DNA from 3 places in the Brevundimonas sanguinis genome. Region 3 is predicted to be linked to each of the others. Evidence: predicted binding sites of a transcription regulator. Region 3 holds the regulator's gene; each other region holds the start of a gene.
The links. The regulator LexA, encoded in region 3, represses DNA repair genes until DNA is damaged. The targets are predictions, from matches to a motif close to ATGTTCNCNANNTGTTCT.
Positions count from the first base shown of each region.

Region 1 (6,983 bases), 860 kb from region 3:
TCGACCTTGCGCATCTGCAGCTGGACGGTGGCGACCCGCACCGTCTCCTTGACCGCAAAGGCCGCCCCTTTGCCCGTCGCCTCGACATAGTAGGGGTTGCGCCAGACCCAGCGCGCCGCGTGGCCCAGCGACGCCTTGTCCGACGGCAGATAGTTCAGCAGCACCCCCGCCGGCTCGAACCCTGAGCGCTGGTGAAAGGCCATGATCGGGTCCTTCACCTTGCGGTCGCGCACCGCCTCGACATAGGCGTTCGGGTCGGGATAGGCCGAGCGGCGCCGCGCCAGCCCGGGCATCCGGCCGCCGAAGACGACGCCCTTCAGGTTCTGCGCCTCGCACAGGTCGCGGCGCGCGTCATACAGGCGCTGGCCGATGCGCAGGCGGCGTCGGGCGGGGTCGACGCAGACCTCCATGCCGTACAGCCACTCGCCGGCCGGATCGTGCCGGGCGCCATAGCCGCCGCCGGTGATCTGGTCCCAGGTGTGCGGGCCCATGGCGGACTTTTCGTCGATGCGGAAGCTGGCGGCGTAGCCGACGATCTCGCCTTCGAACTCGACCACGAACTGGCCGTCGGGATAGGTGGCGATCTGGCCCCGCAGCATCCCCGCCGTATAGGGCGGCATGTCCTTGTAGACCCGCGCCACCAGGGCGCTGATGCCGGGAATGTCGCCCATGCGGGCGTTGCGGATGGTCAGGACGGCGGGTTTGGCCGGTTCGGCGTTCTGGGCGGTGTGGGCGGTCTGAAGATCAGTCATGCGACACCTAACGCTCGACCTTGGCCGTTGGATCATTTCATCGTCTTGGACCGGCATGAGGATAAGCGCACAATGGCGACATGTCCGGCATGGCGCAGGAAGTTGAACTCAAATTTCGGCTCGGCCCCGGCGCCGCCGCGCGCCTGGACGCCCATCCGGCCCTGGCGGGCGAGGAGAGCGTGCACGCCCTGCGCTCCGTCTATTTCGACACGCCGGACCAGGCCTTGCGGCGCGCGGGCTGGGGCCTGCGGGTGCGCGGGACCGAGCGCGGCTTTGTCCAGACGCTGAAGGGCCAGACGGGCGGCGACGTCCTCAACCGCGTCGAATGGGACATGCCGGTACCCAGCGAGGCCCTGGACTGGGCGGCGCTGAAGACGACGCCGGCGGCCTCGCTGCTGAAGGGCCGCCGCCGCGATCTCGCCCCTCGCTTCGCCAGCACGGTGCGCCGCCGCGTCCGTCTGGTCGCCTTCGAGGGCGCCGTGATCGAGGCCGCCTATGACGAGGGCCAGCTGTCGGCAGGCGGCCGCGCCGAGCCCTTGCGCGAACTGGAGCTGGAGCTGAAGGACGGCCCGCCCCCGGCCCTGTTCGCCCTGGCCCGGCGCCTGTCGGCCGACATCGCCCTGGTCCCCCTGTTCGAGAGCAAGGCCGAACGCGGCTGGCGTCTGGCCGAGGGGCTGGAGCGCGCGCCCCGCACCGCCGGCGCCGATCCCCTGCCCCGCGCCCTGACGGCCGAGGAGGCCTTGCGCCGCACGGCCCTGGCCGCCCTGGGTCAGGTCTCGGCCAACGCCGAACTGCTGAGAAGGGTGCGCCGGCCCGAGGCCCTGCATCAGCTGCGCGTGGGCCTGCGTCGGCTGCGCGCCGCCCTGTCCGTATTCAGTCCCCTGCTGGGCGAGGACGCCGCTCCCGTCGTCGCCGAGTTGAAATGGCTGGCGCGTGAGACCGACGCCGCGCGCGATCTGGACGTCTTCATCCGCGACGTCTTCCACCCCGCCGCGCTGGAGACGCCCGACCCCCGCCTCGCCCCGCTGGGCCTGCGCCTGCTGGCGGCCCGCAGCGGCGCCTATCGCCGGACCATGGCGGCCATCGATTCGCCGCGCTACGCCGCCCTGATGCTCGAGACCCTGGCCTGGATCGAGGCCGGCGCCTGGCGCAGCGACCCCGATCCGGTGCGGACCTGGCGGCGGCGGCGGCCGGTCGCCGACTTCGCCGCTGAGGCCCTGGAGCGGCTCAACCGGCGCGTGCGACGCGGCGGCCGTCGCCTCGACCGCCTGGACGCGGCGGGCCGCCACCGGCTGCGCATCCGGGTGAAACGCCTGCGTTACGCGGCCGAGTTCTTCGTCGGCCTGTTCGACCATCCCCGCCGCGAAAGACGCTTCCTCAAGGCGCTGGAGACAACGCAGGACGCCTTCGGCGCCCTCAACGACCTGGCCGTCGCCCGCGACCGCATCCCCGCCGACGCCCGCCTGACCGCGCCCGAGATCGCCTTCGCCGCCGGGCGCCTGATCGGCCGCCGCGAGCAGGGCGCCGCCGCCCTTCACGCCGCCTCAAGCCGCGCCTTCGCCCGCCTGTCGCGCGCCCGGTCCTTCTGGTCCCGCTAAGACAGACACGACAGTATCGGTCGCATGCCAGTCAGTGTTCTTGTTCAGTTCACGAGAACATCTTGCGAACAAGAACAAACCGTGTCCATAGTCCGCTTCACCAAGGGAGCGGGTCCGTGGCGGGTCTCTCCCGAAGTCAGATGGGAATCATGGCAAGGGAGAGAAAACCAATGTCACAGGCGGCACTGAAGCTCGTGGGTAAAGAAGACAGCGACAAACAACGCGCTCTAGAGGCGGCGATCGCGCAGATCGATCGCGCCTTCGGCAAGGGCTCGGTCATGAAACTGGGCAAGGCCGGCGTGGTGGCCGAGATCGAGAGCGTCTCGACCGGCTCGCTCGGCCTCGACATGGCGCTCGGCATCGGCGGCCTGCCGGTCGGGCGGGTGATCGAGGTGTTCGGTCCCGAATCCTCGGGCAAGACCACCCTGGCCCTGCACACCGTGGCCGAGGTCCAGAAGAAGGGCGGCGTGGCCGCCTTCGTCGACGCCGAACACGCGCTGGACCCCGTCTATGCGCAAAAGCTGGGCGTCAATCTGGACGACCTGCTGGTGTCGCAGCCCGACACGGGCGAACAGGCGCTGGAGATCGTCGACACCCTGGTGCGTTCCGGCGCCGTGGACATCGTGGTGATCGATTCCGTCGCGGCCCTGACGCCCCGCGCCGAAATCGAAGGCGAGATGGGCGACAGCCTGCCCGGCCTTCAGGCGCGTCTGATGTCGCAGGCCCTGCGCAAGCTGACGGCCTCGATCTCCAAGTCGAAGTGCATCGTCCTGTTCATCAACCAGATCCGTCATAAGATCGGCGTCATGTACGGCTCGCCGGAAACGACGACGGGCGGCAATGCGCTGAAGTTCTACGCCTCGGTGCGCCTGGACATCCGTCGCACCGGCGCGATCAAGAACCGCGACGAGGTGGTCGGCAACACCACCCGCGTCAAGGTGGTGAAGAACAAGGTCGCCCCGCCGTTCCGCGAGGTCATCTTCGACATCATGTACGGGGAGGGCATCTCCAAGATCGGCGAGATCATCGACCTGGGCGTCAAGGCCGGCATCGTCGAGAAGTCCGGCTCCTGGTTCTCCTACGACTCCACCCGCATCGGTCAGGGCCGCGAGAACGCCAAGGAGTTCCTCAAGAACAACCCCGACATGGCCGCCTCGATCGAAAAGGCGGTGCGCCAGTCCACCGCCAAGATCGCCGACGACATGCTGGGCGCCCCCGAACCCGACGAGGGCCAGGACCTGGAGGGCTGATCGGCCACCCCCAACGCCGCCATCCTCGGGCCTGACCCGAGGATCCAGCCAGGCAGCGTCCCCTTCCTTTCAGGCCGTGATCGCGCTGACGATCCTCGGGTCAAGCCCGAGGCTGACGGCCGGAGGCAAGGGCACCCTGACGGCCAGAGCTTCTCCGTTCGCCGCCTCGCGACCCGCCTACCGACCCCGCGGGGCCGGTCGGACGGAGACAGGCCCGCCCGACCTCCGTCGGGCGGGCCTCTTTTTTCATCCTAAAGCTGAAAAATTGACCTCAGCTCAAACCGGTCCCCCAGGACGGCACTCGTGCCCCCGCTCGGCCGTATAGTAAGGCGTAGGGAACAGGGGCGTGATTACCGTCACATTGCCTCCCGATTCCATGCAAACATCATTCCCATACCCCACGATGGTCGTCATGGATGCGTCCGAATAGAATGTATAATAGTACACATACTCCCATGATTTGAACGCAACCGCCGGCGAAGCGGTCATGGCGAGAAGAATTCCGGACATTGCCAATTTAGCTAGCGTCCGCACACGTATTCTCCCTAAATTTAAAGTCTGAAACATCCATCAGACCAGATCACATAACAACGATTCCTGATAAATGAGAATGAACGCCATGCCCCCCGCCACCGCCGACCTCTGCGACGCCCATCCTGACGCGGTGAGGGTCTGCCAGACCCCCTTCCGCAGCTTCGGCCAGGTGGCGGCCTTCCACGGCCCGATCCGCACCCTCAGCGTGCTGGACGACAACGCCCTGGTGCGCCAGACGCTGGAGCGCCCCGGCCAGGGCGCCGTGCTGGTGGTCAACGGCGGCGGTTCGCTCAAACGCGCCCTGGTCGGCGACAATCTGGCCAAGCTGGCCATCGACAACGGCTGGGCCGGCGTCGTCGTCCACGGCGCCGTGCGCGACACAGCCATCATCAACACCCTGCAGGCGGGCGTCAAAGCCCTGGGAACCACCCCCTTGCGCGCCGAGCGCGACGCCGTCGGCGAGATCGACATCCCCACCGCCTTCGGCGGCGTCATCTTCACTCCCGGCGACTGGCTCTACGCCGACGCGGACGGGGTGATCGTCGCGCCGCATCGGCTTCACGACTGAGCGCGTTTCCTCCCCATGCAAATGGGGAGGTGGATCAGCGGCGCAGCCGCTGAGGCGGAGGGGCTTCTTGGTTGCACCGCCAGGCCCTCCACCACTACGTGGTCCCCCTCCCCATTTGCATGGAGAGGAAATCTGAAGTCACGCGTCAGTGATGCACTCAGTGCAAAATCCCTATATGACGCCGGTTCCGCTATTTCCTCCCGCGCGCCCGAGTTCCAGAGCGATACGCCCATGACCAGCCTGAAGCAGATCCGTTCCACCTTCCTCGACTACTTCGCCGCCGACGGCCACGAGAAGGTGCAGTCGGCTCCGCTCGTGCCGCAGAACGACCCGACCCTGCTGTTCGTCAACGCGGGCATGGTGCCGTTCAAGGACTATTTCACCGGCGGCGCAGTCCCGCCCTACAAGCGCGCGACCAGCTCGCAGAAATGCGTCCGCGCCGGCGGCAAGCACAACGACCTGGACAACGTCGGCTACACCGCGCGTCACCACACCTTCTTTGAAATGCTGGGCAATTTCTCGTTCGGCGACTACTTCAAGGACCACGCCATCGAGAGCGCCTGGGGGCTGCTGACCAAGGAGTTCGGCCTGGACCCCGCCCGCCTGCTGGTCACCGTCTATCACACCGACGACGAAGCCTTCGACATCTGGAAGAAGGTCACCGGCTTTGCGGACGAGAAGATCATCCGCATCCCGACGGCCGACAACTTCTGGGCCATGGGCGACAGCGGCCCGTGCGGTCCGTGCACCGAAATCTTCTACGACCACGGCGACCACATCTTCGGCGGCCCTCCCGGTTCGCCGGACGAGGACGGCGACCGCTTCGTGGAGATCTGGAACAACGTCTTCATGCAGTACGAGAAGGAGAACGATCAGATCGTTCGCGACCTTCCCAAGCCCTCGGTCGACACCGGCATGGGTCTGGAGCGCATCGCCGCCGTGCTGCAGGGCGTCCACTCTAACTATGAAGTCGACCTGTTCAAGAGCCTGATCGGCGCCTCGGAAGAGCTGACCTCGACCAAGGCCGAGGGCGAGCGCGCCCCGTCGCACCGGGTCATCGCCGACCACCTGCGTTCGACCGCCTTCCTGATCGCCGACGGCGTGACCCCGTCGAACGAGGGCCGGGGCTATGTCCTGCGCCGCATCATGCGCCGCGCCATGCGTCACGCCCACCTGCTGGGCGCGCAGGACCCGCTGATGCACCGTCTTGTGCCGACCCTGGTCGAGGAGATGGGCGAGGCCTATCCCGAACTCGGCCGCGCCCAGGCCTTCATCGAAGACACGCTGAAGCAGGAAGAGATCCGCTTCCGCACCACGCTGGGCCGCGGCATGAACCTGTTCGACCAGGCGACCGCCGACTTCAAGGCGGGCGACATGCTGGACGGCCAGACGGCCTTCACCCTCTACGACACCTACGGCTTCCCGCTGGACCTGACGCAGGACGAGGCGCGTCGTCGCGGCTTCAGCGTCAACGTCGACGGCTTCGAGGCCGCCATGGCCGAGCAGCGCGATCGTTCGCGCGAGCACTGGAAGGGCTCAGGCCAGACCGCCTCGGCCGGCGCCTGGCTCAGCCTGCGCGACCAGCACGGCGGCACCGAGTTCACCGGCTATGAGTCCGAAACCGGCGAGGGCAAGGTCCTGGCCATCGTCAAGGACGGGGCCGAGGCCCCCTCAGCGACGGCGGGCGAGACGGTCGAGGTCCTGCTGGACAAGACCCCCTTCTATGGCGAAGGCGGCGGTCAGGCGGGCGACAAGGGCGCCTTGGTCTGGAGCGGCGGCGAAGGCCGCGTGCTGGACACCAAGAAGCACGCTGGCGACCTGCACGTGCATACCGTCGAGGTGACGCAAGGCTCGCTGGCGACCGGCGCGGTCGTGACCGCCACGGTCGAGGACGGCTCGCGCCCGACCACTCGCGCCAACCACTCTGCCGCCCACCTGGTGCACGCCGCGCTGAAGAACGTGCTGGGCCCCCACGTCGCCCAGAAGGGTCAGATGGTCGACGCCGAGCGCATGCGCTTCGACTTCAGCCACAACGCCCCGCTGACGGACGAGGAGATCGCCCGCATCGAGGACGAGGTGAACGCCGTCATCCGCCAGAACGCGCCGGCCACGACCGAGCTGATGACGCCCGACGCCGCCATCGCGGCGGGCGCCGTGGCCCTGTTCGGCGAGAAATACGGAGACGAGGTCCGCGTCCTGACCCTGGGCCACGCCCTGAACGGTCCGGGCGCTTATTCGGTCGAACTGTGCGGCGGCACCCACGTCTATCGCACCGGCGACA
Region 1 is NZ_CP116770.1:2,719,723-2,726,705, forward strand. It holds gene PIB44_RS13385 (GNAT family N-acetyltransferase) at 1-752, opposite strand, end outside; gene PIB44_RS13390 (CYTH and CHAD domain-containing protein) at 842-2,350, shown strand; gene recA (recombinase RecA) at 2,521-3,600, shown strand; gene rraA (ribonuclease E activity regulator RraA) at 4,211-4,702, shown strand; gene alaS (alanine--tRNA ligase) at 4,934-6,983, shown strand, end outside.
Region 1: a site for LexA is predicted at 2,405-2,422, ahead of recA (recombinase RecA). Genes of this name have one in related genera too.

Region 2 (6,983 bases), 350 kb from region 3:
ATCCGGCGGGACCAGGATCAGCAGCAGGTCTTCAGGATCGGCCAGCAGGTCGCGCAGGCCGATCTCGCACTCGCCCTTTTTAGCCCGGCGATTGCCCAGGGTCAGCAGGCGCGTCAGGCGGCCCCAGCCCGCGCGCGTTTCGGGATAGGCGATGACGTCCGGCGTCCCGTCGTTGAAGACCAGCCGCGCGCCTGTCAGCAGGCGGAAGTCCGCCGCGCGCCGCTTTACCTCTTCGGACAGGGCTGGATCGTTCAGCGGATTCTCGATGAAGGCGATCTCGCCCGGACTGCCGCCCTCGCGCACCTTGTCCGGGGGAGCCAGACCTTCGGCCCGTAGCTCCTTCAGCGCGCTCCAGGCTCGCACCACGCCCGCCACGGTGTTGCGGTCGGCCAGCCCCAGTCCGGCATGGCCGCGCAGGATCGCGGTCAGCACCAGATCCTTGGGATGCGAGGCGCCGCGCAGGAAGGAGAAGTTGCTGGCCGTCGCCAGTTCGGCATAGGCGCCGCCAGGGTCGAGCCTGCTCATGCGAACAGGCCGTGGATGAACCAGCGCGGCTCGGGCGTCTCGCCATAGAGGCCCTGGCGGAACAGCCAGAAGCGACGGCCGTCCCGATCCTCGACCCGGTAATAGTCGCGGGTGCGTTGGCCCGGAGCGCGCCACCATTCGCCGCTGATCCGCTCGGGTCCTTCGGCGCGCGTCACCTCGTGCAGGACGCGGCGCCAGCGGAACTTCAGAGGATAGCCGTCAGGGACTTCGGCCAGGGTTTCGACCGGCTGGGGCGGATCGAACATCTGCAAGGGCCGCAAGGGCGGATCGTCGGGATCGAGGTCGGGCCAGGTCTCGGCGCCATGGCGGGCCGAGGCCGGAACCAGCCGCGCCGCCCGTTCGGGAATGTGCGAGGCGAAGGGCTCGAAACGCAGCACGGCCTCTGGCCCCAGGCGCGCTGTCAGCCGGTCGACCAAATGACTGAATGCCTCCTCGCCGGGCGTCTCGCGCTCCAGTCCCTGCTGGGCTGGCGCCAGGATCTGGGTCCAGGGCACGGACATCCGCATCTGGTCGAAGCCGAAGCCGGGGTCCAGCGGGACGGCCAGGGCCGCCATCCGCTCGCGGAACAGCCGCAGGGTCGCGTGCGCGTCGCGGGTCGGACGGCCGGTGCGGACGGCGATCCGACGCGTCTCGCCGTCCACGCGATAGAAGCCGGCCTCGAAGGCGCGGCCGCCTAGGCCCGTCTGATCCAGTCGGTCCATGGTCTCGATCAGCAGGTCGGACAGAACCCGCTCGATGTCTTCAGGCGCCGAGATCGGCTCGAAGAAGACGCGGTCGACCACGACGGGTGCGGCCGGACGATGCGGGGAGATGCGCACGTCCTCGTCGCCCAGAACTCGCGCCAGCTGGGCGGGAAAATCGGCGCCGAAACGGGCGGCCAAAGGCGCGCGGGGCCGGTCGTCCAGGTCAGCCAGACGTTTCAGCCCTGCGCGGCGCAAGGCCTGTTCCTCCTTTTGCGGCAACTCCAGAGCGGCGACGGGCAGGCGGCGTGCGGCGGCGCGCTCCTGCTCGGGCTCGAACCGCCCGCCGGGTCCGAAACGCGCCAGGGCGCGAGCGACCTGAGGCGTTGCGGCCAGGGCGCATCGCGTTTGAAGCCCGGCGCGTTCGGCACGCGTCTGAACCGTCCGCATCAGGTCCGCTTCGCCGCCGAACAGGTGGGCGCAGCCGGTCACGTCCAACATCAGGCCGTGCGGCGGGTCGAGCGCGATCATGGGGGTGAAGCGGCCGAAATCCTCCAACACCCGTCCCAGCAGGGCGTCGTCCAGGTCCGGTCGATGGGCGACGACGCGCAAGGCGGGAGTCCGCGCCCGCGCATCGGCCAGGGCGAGGCCGGGGGTCAGTCCCGCTCGCGCGGCCGTCGGATCGACCGCCGCTAGCCGCAGGGCGCCCTTGATCTTCTCGGCCAGGACGACGGGCGTATCCTCAGGCGGCGCGTCTTCGCGCTGCTCCTGACGCCGCAGTCGGTCGCTGGGCAGCCAGGGGAACCAGACCGCCAGATAGCGGCGCGGGTGCGCGGAAGGTTCGCTGTTCACGATCCCACTCCATGATCCAGGTTCCGGTCGCCCCGCCGCCGCGCCGCCGCAGCAGGGTCGCCGAAAAAGACGGCCGCCCCGGCGCCTCGCCTTCCAAGGGTTCTGAAGCGCAGGACGCCACTGACCAGCGGGTCTCGGCCGCGCTGGGGCAGGGCAGGGCGCCCGCCCGCGCCAGGAACAGGGTCGCGCCGCCCGCCTCGGCCGCCAGAGCCAGTCGCCGGCTGGCCGTCAGGCTGAAGGCCTTGGCCTCGCCCCAGGCGCTCAACAGCACGGCGCCCACGGCGGGACTGCGGAGGGCCTCTTCGCCCACGGCCAGCAGGGTCTGCACGTCGCGCGCCCGCACCAGCAACAAGTCCCGCGGCGACAGCCCCATCTCATGCAGGCCCGGACCGTGCGGCCGCCCCGCCTCCTGGGCCATCATCTCATGCAGGCCCCAGACGATGGGCCGCTCCGCCGCCGCCCGCAGCGCCATGCCCAGCCCGAAGGCGTTGACCGCCACCGCGTCAGCGGGCGCAGCGGCGTAGAGATCGTGAACCACGCCGGTCGCCAGAGGGGCGAAGACATCCTCACCCGCATGACGTTCAGGTGTAGCGACGCGTCGTGCGCCACATCGCTCAAGCGCCTCCAGTCGCGCCTTCAGCGCAGTCAGCGCTTCTGGTTGTGAACAAATGTTCCTCATTTGTTCTATATGCGCTCCTGCCCATGGGAGGAGTCAAGCGAGGCAGAAAGATTATCCAGCCCGGAGCGTAGGGCCCGGCGATCTCCGTTTAGCGCCCTGCAATGATAAGACGGCGGCGCCGATTTGAGATGATGTTTGAGTGACGGGCGGCATGTCGCCACACGCTACGACTCCTGGGCCTAAGACGGAGCGCGCTTGGTCGTGCTGGCGCAACGCAACGGGGGGGCGGCCCTAAAAGTATTTTGGTGCTCGGATGGGGCATACCGCTTTTCATTCATTTAGCGCTAAGTTAATGAACGAGGGCCGGAGAGGGTTCTAGAGGCCAGCCCGGCGTATGGGAGGCTTCAAAAACGTGACTGATAACACTGTGCCGCTGTGCTCGATCCTCGCTCATCACGCGGCGAGGAATCCTGGGCGCCTTGCGCTCATCATGGACGACCTGCGTCTGACCTATGCGGAGTTGGACGCGCGCTCGACGAAACGCGCGCGCTTCATGCAGGCTCGTGGGGTGGGGCAGGACGACTATGTCACCGTGGCGCTGCCGAACGGGCTGGACTTCTACGAAACGATCTTTGGTATTTGGAAGCTGGGGGCGACCCCGAACGTGGTGTCCGCTCGCTTGGCGCCGGTCGAGTTGGAGCACATCCTTGACCTGGTGGGGCCGCGCCTGTTCGTCGGCCAATGCCCGCGCGAGGACATCCCCACGGTAGATGGCGCCTTCGACGGGTATCGGGCGCTTTCGGCCGAACCTCTGCCGCCGGCTATCGCCAGGAACTGGAAGGCCATGACCAGCGGGGGGTCCACCGGGCGGCCCAAGGTGATCGTCGACGCCATGCCGGCGCAGTGGAACACCACCGAGGGTTTCCTGCACCAGCAACCCGGCGAGGTCGTCCTGAACCCGGGGCCGCTGTATCACAACGCGCCGTTCCACTGCATCACCATGGCCATGTTCACCGGCAACACCATTGTGGAGATGCAGAAGTTCGACGCCCAGCGGGCCCTCGATCTGATCGAAGAGCATGGCGTCAACTGGGTGACCATGGTTCCGACCATGATGCACCGCATCTGGCAGCTGGGGCCGGAGGTCCTGGGCCGCTACAAGCTTCCGACCCTGCGCATGATGCTGCACATGGCGGCGCCCTGCGCGCCCTGGCTCAAGGAAGCCTGGATCGACTGGTTGGGTAGCGATCGCGTCTGGGAATATTACGGCACCACAGAGGCGACAGGCTCGACCATCATTTCCGGGACCGACTGGCTGCAGCGTAAGGGTTCGGTGGGCAAGGTCCGTCCTGGCTATGATCTTAGGATCCTCGACGCCGATGGCCGTGAATGTGCGGTGGGCGAGGTGGGCGAGGTCTTTTTCCGACCAGAAACCGGACCGTCGTCGACCTACCATTATCTGGGCAGCGACTCGCGCCTGGTCGGCGAATACGAGACCATGGGCGACCTCGGCAGCGTGGATGCGGAGGGCTATCTGTATCTGTCGGACCGTCGCAACGACCTGATCATCTCGGGCGGCGCCAATATCTATCCGGCCGAAGTCGAGGCGGCGCTGGAAGCTCATCCGGACGTGCGCGGCAGCGCCGTGATCGGGTTGCCGCACGATGAATGGGGTTCAGTGGTGCACGCCATCGTGCAGCCGATGGACGGCTCGACCCTCAGCGAAGAGGTTTTGCTGGAGTTCATCAGCGCGACGCTGAGCCGTTACAAGATGCCGAAACGCATTGAGTTCACCAACGAGGCCTTACGTGACGAAGCGGGCAAGGTCCGGCGCGCCGCTTTGAGGCAGGCGCGCCTGCCTCAATAAGGATTGCGGCCGGTCGGGACGCGCGTCAGCTTGACTGGGGCGCGTCCTTTTTCTTGCTGGCGGCGAAGACGGCGGCGAAGCCCGCGGCCATGAAGGTGACGAAACGCTCCCGCACGGCTTGAAAGTCGTCAGAACTGCAAGCGCCGTTCGATAGACGGTCAATCCGGCCCGTGCGCGACAGGATCAGGGTGTAGGCGCCGGACGTCAGTTGGAAACACCAGAAGAGGTCTTCGTCGCTCGCATCAGGGACGGCCTTCTTCAACAGTTCGATCAGGCGCAGCACCAGGGGATCGAAATACTCGTCCATCAGCTCCGTGCCGTAGCCGGGCGCATTGTTGACCTGGGCGAAGATGCGGCCAAAGCTGCGCCAGCCTTCTTCGCCATGGATATAGGCGTCAAAGGCGTTGTCGTAGAAAGCGCGCAGGGCCCCCTCGATGGTCACGTTGTCGCCGACGGCATTGGCGTAGTCGTCCAGCCCGGCGATACGCGCCGATACGGCCAGTTCAACCCGCCGCTCCCACACAGCCTCGAACAATGACTGCTTGCCGTCGTGGTAGTAGTGGATCAGGGCGGGGTGGATGCCCATGGCGTCTGCGACATCCTTGATCGTGACGCCGAAGTAGCCGCGTTGAGAGAATAGATCCTCCGCCGTGTCGAGAATCAGTTTTTCGGTCGCTGCGCGTTGTTCAGCGCGCGAGCGGCGGACTTTTTTCTCAGGCGTGGTGGCCATTGGGGCGGGACTCTCCAGTAGGCGCTCTGACGTGACGGGCTGGATGAAACGGTACCCATCCGAGCGGCTGGCGCGATGCTCCGTCATGAATAACACGCATTTCATTTAGCTGCGACAAAATGAACTTGACGGGAAAGTTTCATTTAGTGCTAAGTGAATGAATGGGTGGCTGGCCGAGGCGGCGGCCACGAACTAGAGCGGCCAAAGTCGCCATCGGGAGGTCAATTTGAAAGTCGTTCGTCATTCGACGAAGCGCGCAGCCGTGTGCGGCGCTTCTCTGCTCACCCTCATGCTGGCGGCCGGCCAGGTTCAGGCCCAAGAGGTCGGCCCTGACGACGAGGCCGTCGCCGTCGATGAGATCATCGTCACGGGGACGAGCATCCGCGGCGTGCCCCCGGTGGGCTCCAACCTCATCGGCGTGAGCCGCGCGGATGTCGAGCGTCTTGGTGCGGCCAATACGCCGGACATTCTGGCGTCCGTGCCCCAGCTGAACAGCTTCAACACCGCGCCTGTGGCCGCCAGCGGCGGTTTCGGCACCTTTGCGCCGGGCATGCGTGGTCTGCCGTCCAGCGCCACCCTGCCGCTGATGAACGGTCACCGCCTGGTGGCGGCCGCGGCCAATGACACCGCGCCCGACTATCCGTTGATCCCGGCTCTGGCCATTGAGCGTGTGGAGGTCGTGGCCGACGGCGCCTCTTCGATCTACGGCTCCGACGCTGTCACGGGCGTGGTCAACTTCATCACCCGTCGCCGTGTCGACGGCGTCGAGGCGAGCGCCAACTACGGCGTGGGCGACGCCTATTATCAGGGCCACTTCGGCGTGCTGGCCGGCAAGACGTTCGAGCGCGGCTCGGCGCTGGTCGCCTATCAGTATACCCAGAACGACAGCATCACCGGCGGCGACCGCGACTATCGTACGCAGGACTTCACCAAACAGGGCGGTCTGGACGCGCGTGCGGTCAACTGCCCGACGCCGAACGTGCTGTACGATACGAGCTTCTACGCCGTGTATCACGCGGCGCCGGCCCTGGTCGCCGGCACGAAGAACTACTGCGACAACGGCGCCGTAGTCGATCTCTACCCCTCGACAGAACTGCACAGCCTGTTCGCGTCGGGCGAGTATCTTGTCTCTGACAAGATCCGGCTGTGGGGCGAGGCCCTCTATGCCGATCGCCATGACGAAATGCGCGTGGGGCTGCCGGTTCAATCGGTGGCGATGAGCGCCGCCAATCCCTTCTTCAGAGGCCCGGCGGGCGGCGCGGCCAATGTGGCCTATGTGCTGTTCCGCCCGGACAACATCGTCGGCGCCGACCACTTCATCAACCGGGACGACAAGCAGGTCTTCAACGGCTCGGCGGGCGTTGATTTCCAGCTGCCGCGCGAGTTTGAACTGACGCTGGGCGGCACGTTCGGCCGGACGGACAACGACGCCTATATTCCGGCCATCAACACTGCGGCGATCATGGCGGCGGGTTTCGGAACCACGGCGGCGACGGCGCTGGATCCGTTCGGCGATGGCACTTCGGAAGCGGTCAAACAGGCCGTCCTCTCCAATGCGGCTACGGCTGTGGGCATCACTCAGGCCATGGACATGGCTTCGGCCCGTTTGAGCGGTCCGCTGTTCGAGCTGCCCGGCGGCACGATGAAAATCGCTCTGGGCGCCGAATACCGGAAGGAAACCTTTGAGCA
Region 2 is NZ_CP116770.1:1,513,838-1,520,820, forward strand. It holds gene PIB44_RS07620 (error-prone DNA polymerase) at 1-525, opposite strand, end outside; gene PIB44_RS07625 (Y-family DNA polymerase) at 522-2,078, opposite strand; gene PIB44_RS07630 (ImuA family protein) at 1,969-2,757, opposite strand; gene PIB44_RS07635 (AMP-binding protein) at 3,188-4,564, shown strand; gene PIB44_RS07640 (TetR/AcrR family transcriptional regulator) at 4,590-5,294, opposite strand; gene PIB44_RS07645 (TonB-dependent receptor plug domain-containing protein) at 5,557-6,983, shown strand, end outside.
Region 2: a site for LexA is predicted at 2,758-2,775, ahead of PIB44_RS07630 (ImuA family protein). Genes of this name have one in related genera too.

Region 3 (6,983 bases):
TAACCCATGTCGGCGTATTCGTGCACCGCCTGGGCGCCGTGGCGCTTGGACAGCTTGGCGCCGTCGGGGCCGTGGATCAGGGGGATGTGGGCGAAGGTCGGGCGCGTCCAGCCGAGCGCGTCGTAGATCAGGCTCTGGCGGGCGGCGTTGTTCAAGTGATCGTCGCCGCGAATGACGTGGGTCACGCCCATGTCGTGGTCGTCCACCACCACGGCCAGATTATAGGTCGGCGCCCCGTCCGAACGCAGGATGACCAGGTCGTCCAGCGACGCCGATTCCCAGCGCACCGTCCCCTGCACGGCGTCCTCGACGACGACGGCCTGATCCAGCGGCCGACGGAAGCGCACCGTGTGGGGCTTGGCCAAGTCATCGACGCTGGGCTCGCGGTCGCGCCAGGGCGAGACGAAGTCGCGCCCCTCGGCCTTGGCCTGGTCGCGCAGGGCCGTGGTCTCATCGGCCGTCAGGAAGTCGCGATAGGCGTGGCCTGTCGCCAGCAGCTCATTGATCACCTCGCGGTGGCGGTCGGCGCGGGCGAACTGGAAGACGGGCTCTTCGTCGCCGAACAGCTCAAGCCAGGACAGGCCGTCGAATATGGCCTTCACCGCCTCATCCGTCGACCGCTCGCGGTCGGTGTCCTCGATGCGGATCAGGAATTTGCCGCCGCGTCCCTTGGCGTAAAGCCAGTTGAATAACGCGGTTCTCGCCCCGCCGATATGCAGGTAGCCTGTGGGCGAGGGGGCGAAGCGGGTGACGACGGTCGATGAAGGGGAGGTCATAGAGGCAGCATCCATAGGGCAGGGTCTTATACGCCCGCCTGTGGGGAAGCGAACCCTTATGGCCCGGTTATTTGCCAGCTTGCTCGCCGACGCGCGGGCGCAGGCCGAACGCTGGCCGCTATGGTCGTCCGTCTGCTTCGGCGCTGGGTGCGCGGCCTACTTCGCTCTGAAGGGCGAGCCGGCGACCTGGCCGCTGGTGCTGGGCGCCGTCGTCCTGCTTGGTGCCTGGATCATGGGGCGGGCCAGAGGCGCGCCGCGTTGGGCGACCTTGATCCTGCTGATGCTGGCCTGTTTCGCGGGCGGACTGGCGGTGGCCAAGCTGAGAACAGGCGCTGTGGCGGCGCCGATCGCACCTGCGGACATGGCGCCCACCCAGGTCGAGGGCTGGGTCATAGACGTGGACTCGTCCGGCCAGAACGGCGCGCGCGTCGTGGTGGCGCCGGTGCGCGTGCGGGGTCTGACGCCCGAGCAGACGCCCGAGCGGCTGCGCGTGACGGTGAAGGGGGCGCCGCCGCCGCCGGGCGCGCCGATCCGGGTGTTCGGCATCCTGAACCCGCCGCCGCCGCCCGCCAGCCCCGGCGCCTACGACTTCGGCCGCAACGCCTATTTCAAGGGGATGGGCGGGACCCTGTTCGCCCTGGGGCCGACCCGTCCGGCGGTGCTCGCCCCGCCCCCGTGGCGGGTAAGGGCGACGATGAAGATCAATGCCGTCCGCTATGCCCTGGCTGAGCGGATCGTGGCGCGTCTGGGCGAGCGGACCGGCGGGGTGGCGGCGGCCATGACGACCGGTCATGAAACATGGATTCAGGATCCGGATCTGGACGCCATGCGCGATTCCGGGCTGGCGCACATCCTGTCGATCTCGGGCCTGCATATGGCGGTCGTGGGCGGCTTTGTCTTCTTTGCCGCCCGCCTTCTGGTTGCGGCGTGGCCGTGGCTGGCGCTGCGCGTCTCGGGCAAGAAGGCGGCGGCGATCGCAGGGTTGATCGCGGTCGGGACCTATCTCGTCATCTCGGGCGCGCCGCCGCCGGCCGAGCGCGCCGCGATTACCGCGTCGATCGCCTTTCTGGCGATCCTGACGGATCGGCAGGCGGTGACCATGCGGGCGCTGTCGGCGGCGGCTTTTGTCGTGCTCTTGTTGCGGCCAGAGGCGGTCGTGACGCCCGGGTTCCAGATGTCGTTCGCGGCGACGGCGGCGCTGGTGGCGCTTGTCGAGGTCTGGCCGCGCCGTATCCGCGAGTTCGCCGCGCCCTGGCCTATCGTCGCCGCGCAGCGGTTTACCAGTTGGCTGATGGCCGCCTGCGCCGCCAGCCTGGTGGCGGGCATGGCGACCGGGCCGTTCGCCATGCAGCATTTCAACCGCACGGCCGTCTATGGCTTGACCGCCAATATGGCGACGGCGCCGCTGGCGGACTTCGTGATGATGCCCGCCCTGGCGCTGGGCGCAGCGCTGGAGCCGCTGGGGTTGGGCGCGCCCTTCCTGTGGGTGGCGGGTCAGTCGGTCGACGCCATGCTGGCGATCGGACACTGGGCGGCCAGTCTGCCGGGCGCCGTGAAGGCGATCCCCAGCGCTCCTGCGGCCGCCCTGCCGGTCGCCTTTCTGGGCATATTGTTCATGTGCCTGTGGCGGGGACCGTGGCGCTTGCTGGGCTTGCCGCTTGCGGCGGCTGTGCTGATCTGGCCGCGCCCGGCGCCGCCGGATATCTGGATCGGCGATGGTGGAGCGAATGCGGCCTATCGGCTGGAAAGCGAGGCGGTCGTGGTGCGGCCGGCGGTGCGCCAATTCGCCAGCGACCTTTGGTCCCGGCGTCGAGGGCTGGAGCCGGTCGCACGGCCGCCCGAGGGCTGGACCTGCAAGCGTTCCTACTGCGCGCCGGACGGCGAACCGGGGCCGCTGGCGCTGTGGTGGGGCAAGGCGGCGCCGACGGCCGAGCAACTGGACCAGCTGTGCCGTAGCGCGCAGGTGATCAGCGTGCGCGCCGTGATCACAACCCTGCCGTCGTCGTGCCAAGGGCGGCTGGTGCTGGACGGCGCCGACTATGCGCGCGGCGGCTCGGTGGAGTTATGGCGCGACGACGCTGGCGGCTGGCGCGCCTTGTGGGCGGCGGAAGTGCGGGGACGGCGACCGTGGAGCGGGGGAGGAGCAGAATAGGCGCCGTCTCTTTTAATCCCGCTCATCCCGGCGGACGCCGGGATCTAGTAAGAGATACGCGTGCTGTCGCTGGCCAGATGAGGCGAGGGGACAATCAAACGGCCCCGTTTGAAGCCAAAGCACTGGGTCCCGGCGTCGGCCGGGATGATCGGAGTTTATAGGGCTGCGCCTCAGTGATACCGGCGCAGCAGGCCGACCAGCTTGCCTTGAACCTCAACCTGATCAGGGCCGAAGATGCGGGTCTCATAGGCGCTGTTGGCGGGCTCCAGGGCGATGGACTGGCCCTTCTTTCGCAGGCGCTTGAGCGTGGCCTCTTCGCCCTCGACCAAGGCGACGACGATTTCGCCGGAAGAGGCGCTCTCCACCCGCTTGATGATGACCGTGTCCCCGTCGAGGATGCCGGCCTCGATCATGGAATCACCTTCGATTTCCAACAGGTAGTGTTCGCCGGCGCCCAGCATGGACTCCGGGACCGGCAGGCGCTCGCGTTCGTGCTGGATGGCGGCGATCGGGGTGCCGGCGGCGATCTTGCCCAACAGGGGCAGGTCACGAACGTCGTTGGCGGCCTCGGCCGCGGCCGGGCGCGGGCCCAGGCCGCCGCCCTCGATCACGTCGGGCTTGAAGGGAGCGCGCCCCTTGGCCGGAGCAGCGGTCGTCGCCTGTTCCGGCAGCTTCACGACCTCCAGCGCGCGAGCGCGGTGGGCCAGGCGGCGGATAAAGCCGCGTTCCTCAAGCGCCGTGATCAGGCGGTGGATGCCCGACTTGGACGCCAGGTCCAGCGCCTCCTTCATCTCGTCGAAGGAGGGCGACACGCCCGTTTCCCGAATGCGCTCATGAATGAACATCAGGAGTTCGTGCTGTTTCTTCGTGAGCATGGCGGCGAATCCAGAACAAGGCGTGAACCGTTGGTGATGTTCTGTAAGTGTTCTGGTTAAAAGTCAACTAACGCCACGCTTAAGGCTCTCAAAGCAAAAACCCGCGCCTGCCGTTCGACGGCGGGCGCGGGTTTCGGTCCGTGCTGTGCTGACGTTAGCGAGCGGTCGGGGCGCCGTCCTTATAGCGCTCGAACCATTCGATCATGGCGTTCATGCGCGCGGCGTTCTGGGACGGACGGACGGCCAGGCTGTGGCCGACGCCGGGGATCTTCACCAGGGCCGTGGGCACGCCGCGCAGTTGCAGGGCGGTGTAGTACTGCTCCGACTCGCTGACCGGGGTGCGGTAGTCCTCGTCGCCGACGACGACCATGGTCGGGGTCTTGACGTTGCCGACCAGCGACAGCGGCGACCGGCGCCAGTAGGCCTCCGGGTTCTCCCACGGATATTCACCGAACCAGTAGCGGGCGAAGAAGGCCGGGTTGTCGGCCGTCAGCACGAAGCTGGCCCAGTCGATGACGGGCTTCTGGACCACGGCGGCCTTGAAGCGGTCGGTCTTGCCGACGATCCAACTGGTCAGCACGCCGCCGCCCGAGCCGCCGGTGACGAACAGGCGGTGGGGATCGGCGACGCCTTGAGCGATGACGGCGTCGACGCTGCTGATCAGGTCGTCATAGTCGTTCGACGGATAGTTGTGGTGGATCAGGTTGGCGAACTCGTCCCCATAGGAGGTCGAGCCGCGCGGGTTGACCGAAAGAACGGCGTAGCCCGCAGCTGCGAACAGCTGGTTGTCGGTGGCGAAGTGCGGGCCATAGGCGGCGAACGGGCCGCCGTGGATTTCCAGCACCAGCGGATAGCTCTGGCCCTCGACGTAGTCGGCCGGCAGGGTCAGCCAGCTTTCGACCGCGCGCTGGTCGTGAGACGAGGCGACCTGAATGCGGCGCACCTCGCCCAGGCGGCGGGCGCTGAGGAAGTCCGCGTTCAGGCGGGTCAGCTGAGTGCTGCGGCCGCCCTTCAGGACGTGGACATCGGCCGGACGCATCGGCGTGCCGCGCGTGAAGGCGATGGCGCCGTCGTCGGCCACGGTGAAATCGCCGCCGGTGTAGGGACGGCCGAAATCGTCGCCCGTCAGGTCTTCGATCAGGGTGGTGACGGCGCCGTCCAGCGAGACGCGGGCGACCTTGGTGCGCCCCTGATCGTCATAGGCGACATAGACCGAGCGCCCATCGCGGCTCCACACCGGCGATTTGACCGAGCGGTCCAGGTTCGGCGTCAGCACGCGGCTGTTCGAGCCGTCGGCGTCCATCACATAGAGGCGAGTGTTGTGATAGCCCATCCGCTTGTCGTCATAGCCGAGATAGGCGATGCGGCGTCCGTCGGGTGAGGCGACGGGCGAGTTGTCGGGACCGGCGCGGCTGGTCAGGGCGGTCAGGCCGCCGGTCTGCACGTCCAGGGCGAAGACTTCGCTGTCGGCGGCTTCGCGCTGCCAGTCGGGTCGACGGTTGGCGCTGAGATAGAGGGTGCGGGAATCAGCCGACCAGGACAGACCGCCGCCGTGATTGAAGTCGCCGTGAGTCAGTTGGCGCGCGCCGCCGCCCTGGGCGCCGACGACGAAGACATGGCGGAAACCGGGCTTGAGATAGCCCTGACCGTCCGAGCGGTACGAGACGGTGTCGATAATCTCCAGCGGCGGCGCCCATTTGGCGCCTTCGGGCTTCGGCAGCGACGAGCCGATCTTGGGCTTGTCGCCGGGAACCAGGACCGAATAGGCCAACTGCTCGCCGTTGGGCGACCAGCTGATGCTTGACGGGGTGTTGGGCAGGTTGGTGACGCGGACCGCTTCACCCGACGCCATCCAGCGCACGAACAGTTGCGGCGCGCCGCCCTCGGCGTTCGAGATGTAGGACAGGCGCGTTCCATCCGGCGACCAGCGCGGCTGGCGGTGGGAACCGGCCGAAGCGATCAGCGGCGTGTGTTGGCCCGTCTTCACGTCAATCAGCCAGATGGTCGGACGCATCTGATCAGTCATGATGTCGGCCGTCTGGCGGACATAGGCGATCCGGCTGCCGTCGGGGCTGATCTGGGCGTCGGAGGCGACCTCCATGCCGAACAGGTCCTGGGCCGTGAACAGGCCTCGGTCGGCGGCGGGCAGGGCGGTCTGACCGGCCGGCGCCGTCTGGGCCGGCGCCGTCTGGGCCAGCGCCGGCGCATGGGCGCTAAGGATCAGGGCGCAGGCGGCCCAGGCGAACTTGTTCATATGAATCCCCCTCTGAACTGACAGGGATCATAGGAAGACGCGAGGCGACGACAAGATACGGAAAAGGCCGCCGGAACGAATCCGGCGGCCCCTTTTGATCCGAATCCCGAAGAAGAATCAGAACTTGAAGCTGGCCCGCAGCAGCAGGGTGTAGCGGACGTAGTCTTCCAGCAGTTCGGCGTCGCCGGTGATGGCCAGCATCCCCAGCTCGTTGCCCACATTCAGACGGAAGCCCAGGATCGGGCCGCCGCCTTCGATGCTGGCGGGCGTCAGGGTGAAGGCGTCGCCGCCCGAGGCGAAGCGAGCGATGGTGGTCCCGGCGTCGACCGAGAAGTTCTGACGCCAGCCCAGACGGACTTCCGGGCGGATCCAGCCGTCCTTGCCGAAGCCGTAGCCGATGTTGACGGCCGCCACGCCCGAGAACAGGTGGCCGTCGCGCTCATCGATATCCAAGTCGAAGCCGTCGCCGCCGCCGCGTTCGGAGCGGGCGTCCTCGCTCAGCGAGAAGTATTCGACATAGGCTTCAGGGCGGACGTTCACACGACCGAAGTGACGTTCGTAAGAAGCCCCCCCCGCTGCGGCCAGGGTGAAGCCGTGCCAGTCGGACTCATTCTTCAGGTTGACGCCTTCGGCGACCAGTTTGCGCGTCGCGCTGAAGGAGGCGTAGCCGCCTGCCGCGCGCGCCCAGGTCGACCAATACTGCCCTTGGGCGCGCCAATAGAGGCCCAGTTCCAGCAGGTTGGCCGACAGCACTTCTTCAGCGGCCGATTCCGGGTCTTCCAAATCGGACGAGGTGAAGGCGGCGGTCAGGCCAAAGGCGCCCATCGAGGTGCCGCGCTCGACGCCGCCCGCCAGGCCGAAGCCTTCCGAGCGGAAGCCGTAGGTGTCGGTCTTGTCCTTGTCGGCGTAGAAGTTGATCTCCTGAA
Region 3 is NZ_CP116770.1:1,863,393-1,870,375, reverse strand. It holds gene gltX (glutamate--tRNA ligase) at 1-776, opposite strand, end outside; gene PIB44_RS09290 (ComEC/Rec2 family competence protein) at 835-2,928, shown strand; gene lexA (transcriptional repressor LexA) at 3,099-3,803, opposite strand; gene PIB44_RS09280 (S9 family peptidase) at 3,958-6,057, opposite strand; gene PIB44_RS09275 (autotransporter outer membrane beta-barrel domain-containing protein) at 6,175-6,983, opposite strand, start outside.